2 regions of the Streptomyces desertarenae genome follow, and region 2 is predicted to be linked to the other one. Evidence: riboswitches for the same ligand, from Rfam matches in the RefSeq annotation. Region 2 holds a riboswitch; the other holds the start of a gene.
What was found. A riboswitch is a leader RNA that binds a small molecule or an ion and turns the genes downstream of it on or off. The one in region 2 is predicted to bind glycine.
Positions count from the first base shown of each region.

Region 1: another riboswitch for glycine. It lies ahead of gcvP (aminomethyl-transferring glycine dehydrogenase); the one in region 2 lies ahead of gcvT (glycine cleavage system aminomethyltransferase GcvT).

Region 1 is NZ_JBHUFU010000008.1:284,112-291,509, reverse strand. It holds gene ACFSJS_RS15960 (bifunctional nuclease family protein) at 1-397, shown strand, start outside; gene ACFSJS_RS15955 (MerR family transcriptional regulator) at 582-1,181, shown strand; gene ACFSJS_RS15950 (DNA polymerase IV) at 1,268-2,764, shown strand; gene ACFSJS_RS15945 (PRC-barrel domain-containing protein) at 2,680-3,057, opposite strand; glycine riboswitch at 3,218-3,313, shown strand; glycine riboswitch at 3,315-3,431, shown strand; gene gcvP (aminomethyl-transferring glycine dehydrogenase) at 3,494-6,400, shown strand; gene ACFSJS_RS15935 (DUF5999 family protein) at 6,542-6,748, opposite strand; gene ACFSJS_RS15930 (hypothetical protein) at 7,061-7,398, opposite strand, start outside.
Region 2 is NZ_JBHUFU010000005.1:298,886-306,283, forward strand. It holds gene ACFSJS_RS11215 (serine hydroxymethyltransferase) at 1-831, opposite strand, end outside; gene gcvH (glycine cleavage system protein GcvH) at 947-1,324, opposite strand; gene gcvT (glycine cleavage system aminomethyltransferase GcvT) at 1,437-2,555, opposite strand; glycine riboswitch at 2,649-2,764, opposite strand; glycine riboswitch at 2,765-2,875, opposite strand; gene ACFSJS_RS11230 (AAA family ATPase) at 3,138-3,782, shown strand; gene ACFSJS_RS11235 (enhanced serine sensitivity protein SseB) at 3,832-4,608, shown strand; gene ACFSJS_RS11240 (enhanced serine sensitivity protein SseB C-terminal domain-containing protein) at 4,782-5,573, shown strand; gene ACFSJS_RS11245 (ABC transporter substrate-binding protein) at 5,807-7,398, shown strand, end outside.

The DNA.
Region 1 (7,398 bases), on a different contig from region 2:
GGGCGACCGTTACCTTCCCATCTGGATCGGTCCGGGGGAGGCGACCGCGATCGCCTTCGCCCAGCAGGGCATGACGCCTGCCCGCCCGCTGACCCATGACCTGTTCAAGGACGTCCTGGACGCGGTCGGCCAGGAGCTCACCGCCGTACGGATCACGGATCTGAGAGAGGGTGTGTTCTACGCCGAGCTGGTCTTCGCCAGCGGTGTGGAGGTCAGCGCGCGGCCGTCCGACGCCATAGCGCTGGCCCTGCGCACCGGAACGCCCATCTACGGCAGTGACGGCGTGTTGGACGACGCGGGGATCGCGATCCCGGACGAGCAGGAGGACGAGGTGGAGAAGTTCCGCGAGTTCCTCGACCAGATCTCACCGGAGGACTTCGGGACCAGCAACCAGTGAGTGCTTCCGCTGCCGGGCCATTCGGGCACCCATTCCCCGGAGTGGGACACGCGAAACCACTCTTTGGGTGATTATCACTCGGCGTGCCGAGTGTGGCGATCGTTGACGCACCCCGAGTGACTGCCTACCGTCGATTGGGCAGGTCCCGGGCGTATCCGCGGGACGCGAAGGACGGAGGGTCGGCGTGAGAAGCACCGGCGACAGCAGGGCGGCGGGCGATCCGTATCCGTTGCACGGGTCCTCCATACGGCCCACCGCCCAGCCCGCCGCCACGGTCCGGGGCGCTGCCTCCGAGCGGCTCGGATACCGCGGCCCCACGGCGTGCGCGGCCGCGGGAATCACCTATCGGCAACTGGACTACTGGGCCCGCACGGGACTGGTCGAGCCCAGCATCCGTCCGGCGTACGGCTCGGGCACCCAGCGGCTCTACAGCTTCCGCGACGTCGTCGTCCTCAAGATCGTCAAGCGGCTTCTGGACGCCGGGGTCTCCCTGCAGAACATCCGCACGGCCGTGGGGCACCTGCGCTCGCGGGAACTCGACGACCTCGCGCAGATGACGCTGATGAGCGACGGGGCGACGGTCTACGAGTGCACCTCGCCCGACGAGGTCGTCGATCTGCTCCAGGGCGGCCAGGGCGTCTTCGGGATCGCCGTCGGCGTGGTGCACCGGGACGTCGAGGCGGCCCTGTCCCAGCTCCACGCCGAGCGGATCGACACCGGGGAGACCCTGGTGGGGAGCAACCCCGCCGACGAACTGGCGCGGCGGCGCAACCGGGCCGGCTGAGACCGCGCGGCCGGTCCGGGCCCGTGCCGGCCGCCGGTGGGGCGGGGGCGTCGCGGTTGTCAGTGCCATGGGGCAGCATCACAGGGGTGAGAAGGGCACCGACGGTCCTGCACCTGGACATGGACGCGTTCTTCGCCGCCGTGGAGCAGGCGACCAAGCCCAGCCTGCGCGGGAAGCCGGTCGTCGTCGGCGGTCTGGGCCCGCGCGGGGTGGTCGCCACCGCCTCCTACGAGGCCCGGGTGTTCGGTGTCCACTCGGCGATGCCCACGGCTCAGGCGCGCCGGCTCTGCCCGAACGCCGCCTACCTCGCCCCCCGTTTCGGCCTCTACCGCCGGGTGAGCGAGGTCGTGATGGGGCTGCTGCGCGATCTGTCGCCCCTGGTGGAGCCGCTCAGCCTGGACGAGGCCTTCGTGGATCTGGAGGCCGGGCGCGCCGGCCCCGGGGCGGGCGGCGAGTGGTCGGAGCAGCGGGCCCGCGCGATCGGCGAGCGGCTGCGCCGGGAGATCCGGGCCGCCACCGGGCTGTGCGGTTCGGTGGGGCTGGCCGGATCGAAGATGCTCGCCAAGGTCGCCTCCGAGCGGGCCAAACCCGACGGGCTGGTGGTCATCCCGCCCGGCACCGAGCGCGCCCTGCTGGCGCCGATGCCCGTGCGCGTCCTGCCCGGCGTGGGCCCCGCCACCGGCCAGACGCTGCGCCGGGCCGGGATCGCCACGGTGGGGGAGGTCGCCGAAGCGGGGGAGGCGGAGCTGGTGCGCCTGCTGGGCCGCGCGCACGGCACGGCCCTGCACCTGATGGCCCGGGGCGTCGACGAGCGCCCGGTGGTCGCCGAACGCGACGCGAAGTCGGTCTCCGTCGAGGACACCTTCGACACCGACCTCACCGACCGCACGCGGATCCACGCGGAGGTCGCACGGCTGGCCGACCGCTGCGTCGAGCGGCTGCGGGCGGCGGGGCGGTCCGGGCGCACGGTGGTGGTCAAGGTGCGCAGCTACGACTTCTCCACCCTCACCCGCTCCGAGACGCTGCGCGGTCCGACGGACGACCCGGCGGTGGTCGGGGAGGCCGCCGCACGGCTCATCGAGGGCGTCGACACCACCGCGGGGGTGCGGCTGCTGGGCGTGGGCGTGAGCGGCCTGGCGGACTTCACCCAGGAGGACCTGTTCGCGCAGGCCGCCGCCCTCGCCCCGACCGGGGAGGGGGCGGCCGTCCCCGGCGCGGTCCGGCCACCGGGCCCGGCCCCCTCGTCGGAGGCGGACCCGGTGACCGGGGAGGCGGCGGTGCGCCGGCTGCCGCCCGGGCGGGACGTACGGCACGCGCGGTACGGGCCGGGCTGGGTGCAGGGCAGTGGCCTGGGTCGGGTCACGGTGCGCTTCGAGGGGCCCGGCACGCCGCCGGGCAGGGTGCGCACCTTCCCGGTGGACGACCCGGAGCTGGAGCTCTCCGAGCCGCTTGCGCCATGGGAGGGAACGGGGGACGGAGGGCGGGAGGGCCCGGGGGGTCAGCGCTCCGAGCCCGCGACCCGCCCGAAGGACATGTCCTCGTCGGGCACGGGCGCGCCGGCGCCCGGCACGTCCAGCCCGTAGTGGTGGTAGAGCCGGAGCTCCTGCTCGGGGGAGAGGTGCCGGCCCACGCCGAAGTCCGGCGCCTCCCTGACCAGGGCGCGCCCGTAGGGCACCCGGAGGACCCCTCCCACCACCTCGCTGGGCTCCAGCGGCACGAAGGCGTCGCGGCTGAAGAAGCCGGTGCGCACCGCCGCCCACTCCGGGACGCCGGTGGCATCGTCGAGGTACACCTCGTCCACGGTGCCTATCTTCCGGCCGTCGCGGTCGATCGCCCTGAGGCCTATCAGGTTCCGGGGGTCGATGTCGGTCTGCACGGCGGTCCCTCCAAACTCCTCGCGCAGGAGAACACCTGCTCGGAAACGGTTGCCACAAACAACCAAAGGGCACATCCGGCGCATCTGCCACTCGGAAAGGAGCGCGGAGGCGCGGTCGAGTCCGCCTCCGGGATGCGCTGGTAGTCTCTGAAGTGGCTGTTGACCCCGAGCGGGAGAGTCCTCCGGCAGCCGCCGGGGGCGCCGAAGGAGCAAATCCTCCCCGGAATCTCTCAGGCTCACGTACCGCGCGGGTGAGGTCACTCTGGAAAGCAGGGCGGGCCACGGGCGAGAGCCGCAGCCCCTCCTCACCGACGGTGAAAGCCGGTCCGCGGGCGCGGCCGGTGAAGCTCTCAGGTCGAGATGACAGAGGGGGAGGCCGTCGGGCACCCGCGCCGTGGTGCCCTCGCAGGTCGCGCAGACCAGGAGGCCCCCGCAGATGACAGCAGACCGCACCTCCCGCACCGCTTCCCTCGCCGAACTGGAGGGAGGCAGGCCCTTCGAAGAGCGCCACATCGGGCCCGACGCCGGCGAGCAGGCCAAGATGCTCGCCCAGGTCGGCTACGGGTCGCTCGACGAGCTGACCGCGGCCGCGGTGCCCGAGACGATCAGGAGCGCCGAGGCGCTGGGGCTGCCCGGCGCCCGCAGCGAGGCGGAGGTCCTCGACGAGCTGCGCTCCCTCGCCCGGCGCAACCGGGTCCTGCACTCCATGATCGGCCTGGGGTACTACGGCACCTTCACTCCGCCGGTCATCCTGCGCAACGTCCTGGAGAACCCGGCCTGGTACACGGCCTACACCCCCTACCAGCCGGAGATCTCCCAGGGACGCCTGGAGGCGCTGCTGAACTTCCAGACCGTGGTCTCCGACCTGACCGGGCTGCCCACCGCGGGCGCCTCGCTGCTGGACGAGGGCACCGCCGCGGCCGAGGCCATGGCCCTGTCCCGGCGCGCCGGCAGGGTCAAGGACGGCGTCTTCCTCGTCGACGCCGACTGCCTGCCCCAGACGATCGCCGTCATCGAGACCCGCGCCGAGCCCACCGGGGTCGAGGTCGTCGTCGCCGACCTGTCGGGCGGCATCCCCGACGACGCCGCCGAGCGCGGCGTCTTCGGAGTCCTCCTCCAGTACCCGGGCGCCTCGGGCGCCGTGCGGGACCTGCGGCCGGTGATCGAGCAGGCCCACGAGCTGGGCGCGGTCGTCACCGTCGCCGCCGACCTGCTGGCCCTCACCCTGCTGGCCTCCCCCGGCGAGCTGGGCGCCGACATCGCGGTGGGCTCCAGCCAGCGCTTCGGCGTTCCGATGGGCTTCGGAGGCCCGCACGCCGGCTTCATGGCGGTGCGCGAGAAGTTCGCGCGGAACCTGCCCGGCCGCCTGGTCGGCGTCTCGGTGGACGCCGACGGCGCCACGGCCTACCGCCTGGCCCTCCAGACGCGGGAGCAGCACATCCGCCGCGAGAAGGCCACCAGCAACATCTGCACCGCCCAGGTGCTGCTCGCCGTGATGGCCTCCATGTACGCCGTGTACCACGGCCCCGACGGACTCGCGGCCATCGCCCGCCGCACCCACCGCCACGCCGCCGTCCTGGCGCAGGGACTGCGCGACGGCGGGGTCGAGGTCGTGCACGACACCTTCTTCGACACCGTCACCGCGCGAGTGCCCGGACGGGCCGCCGAGATCGTCGCCGCCGCCCGGGAGGCCGGGATCAACCTGCGGCAGACCGATGCCGACCACGTCGGCATCGCCTGCGACGAGACCACCGGACGCGACCGGCTCGCCGCGGTGTGGGGGGCCTTCGGCGTCTCCGCCACGGCCGCGGACGTCGAGGCGCTGGACGCCGCCGCCGGGGAGGTCCTGCCCGCCGGGCTGCTGCGCACCGACGACTACCTGACCCACCCCGTCTTCCACCGGTACCGCTCCGAGACGTCGATGCTGCGCTACCTGCGCCGCCTCGCCGACCGGGACTACGCGCTGGACCGCGGCATGATCCCGCTGGGCTCGTGCACGATGAAGCTCAACGCGACCACCGAGATGGAGTCGATCACCTGGCCCGAGTTCGGCGGCCTGCACCCCTTCGCCCCCGCCGACCAGGCCGAGGGCTACCTGACGCTGATCCGCGAGCTGGAGGAGGGCCTGGCGGAGGCCACCGGGTACGACAGGGTCTCCCTCCAGCCCAACGCCGGCTCCCAGGGCGAGCTGGCGGGCCTGCTGGCCGTGCGGGCCTACCACCGCGCGAACGGCGACGGGCAGCGCACCGTCTGCCTGATCCCGTCCTCCGCGCACGGCACCAACGCCGCCAGCGCCGTGATGGCCGGGATGAAGGTGGTGGTGGTCGGGACGGGCGAGAACGGCGACGTGGACGTCGAGGACCTGCAGGCCAAGATCGACAAGTACCGCGACGAGCTGGCGGTGCTGATGGTCACCTACCCCTCCACCCACGGCGTGTTCGAGGAGCACATCACCGACATCTGCGCCGCCGTGCACGAGGCGGGCGGGCAGGTCTACGTCGACGGCGCCAACCTCAACGCGCTGGTCGGCCTGGCCCGGCCGGGGAAGTTCGGGGCGGACGTCTCCCACCTGAACCTGCACAAGACCTTCTGCATCCCGCACGGCGGCGGCGGCCCGGGCGTCGGCCCGGTGGCGGTGCGCGAGCACCTCGCGCCGTACCTGCCCAACCACCCGCTCCAGCCCGCCGCCGGTCCCGAGACGGGCGTGGGGCCGATCTCGGCGGCGCCGTGGGGCTCGGCGGGCATCCTGCCGATCTCGTGGGCGTACATGCGGCTGATGGGCGCCGAGGGGCTGCGCCGTGCGACCCAGGTGGCGGTGCTCGGCGCCAACTACGTGGCCAAGCGACTGGAGCCGCACTACCCGGTGCTCTACACCGGCCCGGGCGGGCTGGTGGCGCACGAGTGCATCATCGACGTCCGTCCGCTGACCAAGGCCACCGGCGTCAGCATCGACGACGTGGCCAAGCGGCTGATCGACTACGGCTTCCACGCCCCGACGATGTCGTTCCCGGTGGCCGGGACGCTGATGATCGAGCCCACCGAGAGCGAGGACCTGACGGAGCTCGACCGTTTCTGCGACGCCATGATCGCGATCCGGGCCGAGATCGAGAAGGTCGCCTCGGGCGAGTGGAGCGCGGAGGACAACCCGCTGCGCAACGCCCCGCACACGGCGGCGCAGCTCGCCGGCGAGTGGACGCACCCCTACGGTCGCGAGGAGGCGGCCTTCCCCCAGGGGGTCTCGGCCGCCGACAAGTACTGGCCCCCGGTGCGGCGCATCGACGGCGCCTACGGCGACCGCAACCTCGTCTGCTCCTGCCCGTCACCGGCCGCGTACGAGGACTGAGGACCGCTCCGCCGCCCCGTGCGGCCTGCCGGGCTCCGTGCCCGGGCGGGCGGCGGGGCGGGAACGGGTGCGCAGGAGGGCCCCGCCGCACGGCGGGGCCCTCCTGCGCACCCGGGCTGCCCCGGGCGCGGGGCAGCCCGGTCAGGCGGCGGTCGTGACGCGCCCGGCCGCCGGTGGCCGGCGCGGTGCGACGACCTGCCCGTCCGGCAGCAGTTCACCGGTGTCCTCGAAGAGGAGGACGCCGTTGCACAGCAGGCTCCAGCCCTGCTCCGGGTGGTGCGCCACGAGGTGGGCGGCCTCCCGGTCGGCGGAGTCGGCCGACGGACAGGGCGGTTGGTGCTGACACATGGTGGAGTTCTTTCGCTGCGGTGTGCTGGCGCTGCGGCTCGGCATGCCGTCCATGGCCGCCCCCCGTGTCTCTCGGTCGTCCCAGTGGTGCCCCGCCGGATGGTTTCCGCAGGGATTTCGGTGCAGCTGTCCCCATGGTCCGGTGCCGCACCCCGTCCGAGGGCGGTTGCGCCTCCGAGAATCATCCTTTCGGGTGGCGCCGCTTCCTCCTGCGGGGCCCATCGTCCGGGGAAGGCAGCGGAGCGCCCCCGGACCGGTCGGCCGGGGGCGCCCCGTGTCCGCGGATCCGTCACCGGACCCACCGCGTCCGTGTCAGGCGGGAGTGCCCAGCAGTGGCGGGGCGGGCGGCACCAGGCGCCGGGTCAGCAGCGGCAGCAGGGCGTCGACGCGGTGCGTCCGGTGGGCGGCGATCCCCGGCGGCGCCGGGGCCAGCGGCACCAGCAGGTCGGACGGGGCGGGGACGCCGGCCGAGGCGTCGGCCTCCGTGTCGCCGTGCAGCCACAGCGTCATCATGTACAGCTCGGGCACCGACAGCAGCCGCGGCTGGTACACCGCCGGCAGCGCGTCGGCCCGCGCCAGCGCGGTCTCGGTGGAGGTGATGAAGGGCCCTCCGCAGAAGTGCGAGAACGTCCAGCCGTCCGCGGTGAGCG
Region 2 (7,398 bases):
CGCGATCTTGAAGGCGACGGCCTTCGCCGCGATGACGTGCTCCAGGGGGCCGCCCTGCTGGCCGGGGAAGACCGCGGAGTTGATCTTCTTGGCGTACTCCTGCTTCGACAGGATCACGCCGCCGCGCGGGCCGCCCAGCGTCTTGTGGGTCGTGGTGGTGACCACGTCCGCGTACGGCACCGGGTTCGGGTGGAGCCCGGCGGCCACCAGGCCGGCGAAGTGCGCCATGTCCACCATCAGCAGCGCGCCCACCTCGTCGGCGATGCGGCGGAAGGCGGCGAAGTCCAGCTGCCGCGGGTAGGCCGACCAGCCGGCGATGATCAGCTTCGGGCGGCGCTCCTTCGCCAGCCGCTCGACCTCCTCCATGTCGACCAGGCCGGTGGCGGCGTCGACGTGGTAGGCGACCACGTCGTAGAGCTTGCCGGAGAAGTTGATCCGCATGCCGTGGGTCAGGTGGCCGCCGTGGGCCAGGTCCAGGCCGAGGATGGTGTCGCCCGGGTCGAGCAGGGCGAACATCGCCGCGGCGTTGGCCTGGGCGCCCGAGTGCGGCTGGACGTTGGCGGCCTCGGCCCCGAAGAGGGCCTTCACCCGCTCGCGGGCGATGTCCTCGATGACGTCGACGTGCTCGCAGCCGCCGTAGTAGCGGCGGCCGGGGTAGCCCTCGGCGTACTTGTTGGTGAGGACCGAGCCCTGGGCCTGGAGGGCGGCGACCGGGGCGAAGTTCTCCGACGCGATCATCTCCAGCGTGGACTGCTGGCGGCGCAGCTCGGCGTCGACGGCCGCGGCGACGTCGGGATCGACCTCGTGCAGGGAGGAGTTCAGAAGCGACATCCTGATCTTTCCGATCGTGGCGTGCGGGAGGCGGGCGGAACGGGCGGGCGGCCCGGGGCACCGGCGCTCGGGCCGGTGCCGGCCGGGGGACCGGCAAAGGTGCCGGCCGGGAGGGTCACTCGCCGGTGAAGGCGGCGTACTCGTCGGCGGAGAGCAGGTCCGAGGGCTCCTCCGTCACCCGCACCCGGAACAGCCAGCCGCCCTCGAAGGGGGCGGAGTTCACCAGCGCCGGGTCGTCCACCACGTCCTGGTTGACCTCGGTGATCTCGCCGGACACGGGCGCGTACAGGTCGCTGACCGACTTGGTCGACTCCAGCTCGCCGCAGGGTTCGCCCGCGGTCACCGTGTCGCCGACCTCGGGGAGCTGGACGAAGACGACGTCACCGAGGGCGTTCGCGGCGTGCTCGGTGATGCCGACCGTCGCCACACCGTCCTCGGCGGCCGACAGCCACTCGTGCTCCTTGCTGTAGCGCAGCTGCTGGGGGTTGCTCATGGCGTGATTCTCCTGGTGGGAAGGGGGGTGAGGAAAACGGGTCTTGCCAGGTGGGACGGGGCGGGACCGCCGTTCGGGCGGCGCGGCGCCGGTTGCCGGGGCCGCTGCGGGGTCAGCGCTCGCGCCGGTAGAACGGCAGCGCGACGACCTCGTACGGCTCGTGCGTACCGCGGATGTCCACGGCCACACCCTCCGTGCCGGGGGCGGCGTGGGCGGCGTCCACGTACGCCATCGCGATCGGCTTCCCCAGGGTGGGGGAGGGGGCGCCGGAGGTGACCTCGCCGATCACCGAGCCGTCCGCGCCGACCACCGCGTACCCCGCGCGCGGCACCCGGCGGCCGGCGGCGACCAGGCCGACCAGCGTGCGCGGCGGGTTCTCCCGCGTCCTGCGGGCGGCCTCCTCCAGGGCGGCGCGGCCGGTGAAGTCGCCGGGCTTGTCGAACTTCACCACGCGGCCGAGCCCCGCGTCGAAGGGGGTGGTCGCCCGGGTCAGCTCGTGCCCGTACAGCGGCATGCCCGCCTCCAGCCGGAGGGTGTCGCGGCAGGACAGCCCGCACGGCACCAGGCCCTCGGCCGCGCCGGCCTCGGTCAGCGCCGACCACAGCGCCTCGGCGTCGCCGGGGGAGACGAACAGCTCGAAGCCGTCCTCGCCGGTGTAGCCGGTGCGGGCGATCAGCGCCCGCACGCCCGCGACCGTGCCGGGCAGTCCGGCGTAGTACTTCAGCCCGTCCAGGTCGGCGTCGGTGAGCTTCGCCAGGACGGCGGGCGAGGCGGGGCCCTGGACGGCCAGCAGCGCGTACGCCTCGCGGTCGTCGCGCACGGCCGCGTCGAAGCCGTCGCGGCGCTCGGCGAGGGCGTCCAGCACCACCTGCGCGTTGGCGGCGTTGGCGACGACCAGGTACTCCTCGGCGCCCAGCCGGTAGACGATCAGGTCGTCCAGGATGCCGCCGGACTCCTCGCAGATCATGGTGTAGCGGGCCCGGCCCACCGGGACGGCGGACAGGTGGCCGACCAGGGCGTGGTCCAGCAGTTCGCCGGCCTGCGGCCCGGTGACGGTGATCTCGCCCATGTGGCTCAGGTCGAACAGGCCGGCGCGGGTGCGCACGGCGTTGTGCTCGTCGCGCTCGCTGCCGTAGCGCAGCGGCATCTCCCAGCCCGCGAAGTCCGTCATGGTCGCGCCGAGGGCGCGGTGGACGGCGTCGAGGGCGGTGCGTCGGGGGGAATCGCTCATGGTCGTGGCTCCCAGGCGAGGTGGCCGGGCCGCGGACGGGCCCGGCGGGACCGATGGACACGATGGACGGACGGGGGACGGTGGAGGACCAGGCCCTCCCCATCTGTCATCGGAACCTGAGAGGTTCGCCACAAGTCCGCACGGGCGGACCACGGCTTGCACCTTGGGTGGGACGCCTCCCGCGGGAGACGTCCGCTTTTCAGATGTGCCTCGCCCGCGCGGTATCGGGGCCTGAGAGATTCAAGGGAGGACTTGCTCCTTCGGCGCCCCGGAAACCCGCTGTGACCAGCGGTTCCCGGGAACTCTCCCGCGCGGGCTCAAGCGGCCGGTATGCAGTTCGCGCGCTCATCATCGCATGCCCGGCCCCGGGGCGGGCCGGGCGGGCGCGGAGCCGTGCGGAGGCGGCCGGACGCACCGCGCGGCGTGCCCCGCTGGGGTGCGCCCGCGAGCGGGGGGAAGGCGGAATGTGTCGGGACGCGCCCGGAATGGGTAGTCACCTTGTCCGCCGCCGTCCCGCTTGACACGCTCTGGGTACGGCCGCGGACACGTGGCGGACAGCGGGGAGGCCTACCAGTGAGCAGCCTGGAGAGCGCCTGTGCGGCGCAGGGCGGGGCCGGGGCGGTGCCGCGGCGCGCGCCGGCGCCGGCACTGGCGGGCGGGCGCGACCTGCGCGGGACGACGGGGGTGCGGGTCCTGCGCTTCCCCGCCGGGGACCGGGTGGTCGTCTCCGGCCTTCCGGGCAGCGGCAAGTCCACCCTGATCCGGCGCGTGGTGGCCGCCCACGAGACGGTGGTGCGGATCGACTCCCAGGACATGCGGGAGCGCTGGGAGGCGGGGCTGCCGGCCGGGCTGCCGTACGCCCTCTACCGCCCCCTCGTCCGCGCGGCCCACTACCTCGCCCTGGGCCGGGCGCTGGCCTCGGGGGCGAGCGTGGTGGTCCACGACTGCGGCTCCCAGAGCTGGGTGCGCCGCTGGCTGGCACTGGACGCGCGGCGCCGCGGCCGGGCGCTGCACATGGTGCTGCTGGACGTGCCTCCCCCGGTGGCGCTGGCCGGGCAGGCGGAGCGGGGCCGGGGGGTGTCGGCGTACGCCTTCGCCCGGCACCGCAGGGCGGTGCGGCGCCTGGTGGCGGAGTCGGAGGCGGGACGGCCGCCCGCGGGCTGCGCCTCGGTGGTGCTGCTGGACCGGGCGGCGGCCGGTGCGCTGCGCGGGGTCGTCTTCGACTGACGGCCCCCGGGCGCGCCGGACGGCCCCCGGCTGCCGATAGGGTTTTCGCATGACCATCCCGCAGCAGTACGGGCCGGGGGACGACGGCTGGCCCGGCAACGAGCTGGAGGAGGCCCTCGCCGCGTCCGTCGGCGTCCCCGGCGCGGGCGCCCGGCTGCTGGAGGTGCTCGGACGCAGCAGCCTGTGGGTGCCGCTGCCCGAGGGCGGCACGCCGGCCAGCCCCCACCTCGACCTGCCCACGGTCCAGCTCGACGGGGCGCCGTACGTGCCCGTCTTCAGCTCCCGGGAGCAGTTCCTGCGGGGCGCCGGCTCGCACCTGTCCTTCGCCGTCGCCCCCGCCCGCGAGTTCGCCCGCGGTCTGCCGCCGCAGGTGGGCATCGTGGTCAACCCCGAGGGCACGGTCGGCCTCCCGCTGCCCCCGCCGGCCGTGGCCGAGCTGTGCCGCGAGGGCGGCCCGGAAGGCGTGCCGGGGATGGCGAGCGGCGCCCGGGTGCGGCTCTTCGAGCCCGACTGGCAGGAGGAGCCGGTGGACTTCCTCGCCGCCGCGGCCGGGGAGCTCGCGGTGCTGCCGCAGGTCCGCAGCGCCCGCCGCGGCCTGGCCAGCATCGAGGGCGGCCCGCCCGCGCTGTTCGTCGGAGTGGAGCTGGACCTGCTCGACCCGCAGGCCCGCACGGCGGCGCACGACGCGCTGGGGCGCGCGCTGGGCCGGGAGCCGGTGCGCTGGCCCGTGCAACTGGTGCTGCTGGACGCGGCGCAGGACCCGGTCGTGGACTGGATGCGCCAGTGCGTCAGGCCCTTCTACGCACGCGCGGAGCAGCCGTACTGAGGCGCCCGGCCGGCCGCCCGCCCGCCGCGGGCTGAGTACCCGCGCCCAGGCGCGGATGAGTACTCCCGGCCCTGTCGGGTGCGGACCGTAAGCTGGTTGGATGTCGGGACGGGACGCGCGCGCGGCCCGGTGCGGGACGTACGGAGCACGCAAGGACGAGAAGGGGCGGCCACGTGAGCGCGGGTGGAAGCGTCGATCAGCTGCTGCACCAGGTGGCGCCCGGGCGGTACGACGCCTACGAGGCGCTGCTGCACGCCCTCGCCCGGGGCCGGGTGTGGATGCTGCTCTGGCACGGCCAGGCCGGCTCGCCCGACGCCCAGTACGGGAACATGGAGGTCGCCGGGCACGGCTACGCCCCCTGCGTGACGTCGGAGCGCGAGCTGGCCGCCTCCGGCTGGACGCGCGCGCACGAGGTGGTGGGCGGACGCGACGTCGCCGCCGCCCTCTTCCCCGACCGCTGGGGTCTGTGGCTCAACCCGCACGCGCCCGGCGGTGGCGTCGGCGTGCCCTGGCTGGACCTGCGCCGGATCGCCGGCGGGCTGGACCGGCTGCCCGCCGGGCCGCTGCGCATCGGCGAGCCGACCGTCGAGGTCCCCCACTTCTACGCCCAGCTCGTCCAGAACGCCCACCGCACCTCCGCCGTGCGCACCCTGCGCCGGGCCTGGGTGCAGCCCGCGCTGGGGGCGCCGTACCTGGTGATCGGCCTCGACCTGTACGACGGCAGTCCGCAGTCGGTGGAGTCGGTGCGCTCGATGATGCAGCGGTCGGTGGCCGCGGTGCCCGACGGACTGGCCGTCTCCACGGTGTCGATGGCGGACGACTACGACCCGGTCGCCATGTGGCTGAGGGCCAACTCCCGCCCCTTCTTCGACCGCGACGCCCACCAGGGGGCCGCACCGGCCGCCCCGGCGGCCGCCCCCGGCACCGGCACCGGGTACGGCTACGGCTACCCGCGCCCCTACTGAGCCGGGCGGTGGCGGACCGCCGGACCGCGGCGGTCCGAGGGGCCGGTGAGGGCCTGTGAAGGCCCGCTGGTTTCGCCCGTGTTGCACCTCTATGACCTGCGGTGTCGTCGTTCCGCGGTTCGGGTCTCAGGTCTATATCACCGACATGCGGACAGTTCACACCGCTGGTTGGGGGCAGTACTGTTCGGGCGACCAGCAGACCTTCCTACCGTCACCGACCCCTGAGGTGGAACATGCGAATAACCAGTTCCAGGGTCGTCCAGACGATCGCGGCCGCCCTCGCGGTTGGTGTGATCGCCACTGGATGTGCCAGCGAACGAGGCGAGAAGAGCGAGGGTGGGGACACCTTCGTCTTCGGCGCCGCCGGTGACCCCGGCTCCCTGGACCCGGCGCTGGCCAGTGACGGAGAGACGTTCCGGGTGACCCGCCAGGCCTTCGAGGCGCTGATCGAGCACGAGCCGGGCGGCACCAAGCTGGTCGGCGGGCTGGCCGAGTCCTGGGACAGCAACGACGACGGCACCGAGTGGACCTTCAACCTCCGCAAGGGCGTGACGTTCCACGACGGGGAGAAGCTGACCGCCGAGGCCGTCTGCAAGAACTACGACCACTGGTTCAACTGGACCGGGACGTACCAGAACAGCGCGGTCTCCTACTACTGGCAGACCATCTTCGGGGGCTTCGCCAAGAACGAGAGCGAGGACACCCCGAAGGCCAACTACAAGGGCTGCGAGGCCAAGGACGAGCTGACGGCCGTCATCAGCGTCCACGAGGCCTCCGCCAACCTCCCGGGCGGCTTCTCCCTCCAGGCGCTGGCCATCCACTCCCCGAAGGCCATCGACAAGTACGAGGCGCAGGAGGCCACCGGCGAGGAGGACGCCATCTCCTACCCCGAGTACAGCCAGAAGGCCGGCACCGTCGCGGGCACCGGCCCCTTCCGGATCGTCGAGTGGGACAAGGGCAACAAGGAAGTCACCCTCGAGCGCTTCGACGACTACTGGGGTGAGAAGGCCGGCGTCGAGAAGCTGGTCTTCCGCACCATCGCCGAGGAGTCCGCGCGCCGCCAGGCGCTCCAGGCCGGCAACATCCACGGCTACGACCTGGTCGCGCCGTCGGACGTGGCGACCCTGGAGAAGGAGGGCTTCCAGGTCCCGGTCCGCGGCGTGTTCAACCTCTTCTACGTGGGCTTCTCGCAGGAGGCCAACAAGGCCCTGCAGAAGAAGGACGTCCGCCGGGCCATCACGCACGCGATCGACCGGGAGAACATCGTCAAGACCCAGCTGCCCGAGGGCGGCGTGGTCGCCACGCAGTTCATGCCGGACACGGTCGACGGCTACTCGGACAAGGTCGCCACCTACGAGTTCGACTCCGCCAAGGCCGAGGAGCTGCTGAAGAAGGCCGGCGAGGAGGGCCTCGCCGTCGACTTCTGCTACCCCACCGAGGTGACCCGCCCGTACATGCCCGCCCCGATGGACATGTTCGAGCTGATGAAGACCGACCTGACCGAGGCCGGCATCAAGGTCAACCCCAAGCCCATGAAGTGGGCCCCGGACTACCTGGACGCCACCGAGGCCGGCAGCTGCGACCTGCACCTGCTGGGCTGGACCGGTGACTTCAACGACGCCTACAACTTCATCGGCACCTGGTTCGCCGGCTACGACAAGCAGTGGGGCTTCCGCGACGACGAGGTCTTCGACGCGATGAAGGCCGCCGAGTCCGAGCCGGACCCGGCCAAGCGGGTGGAGCTCTACAAGAAGGCCAACGAGGTCATCATGGACTACATCCCCGGCGTCCCGGTCTCCTCGTCCCCGCCGTCCATCGCGTTCGC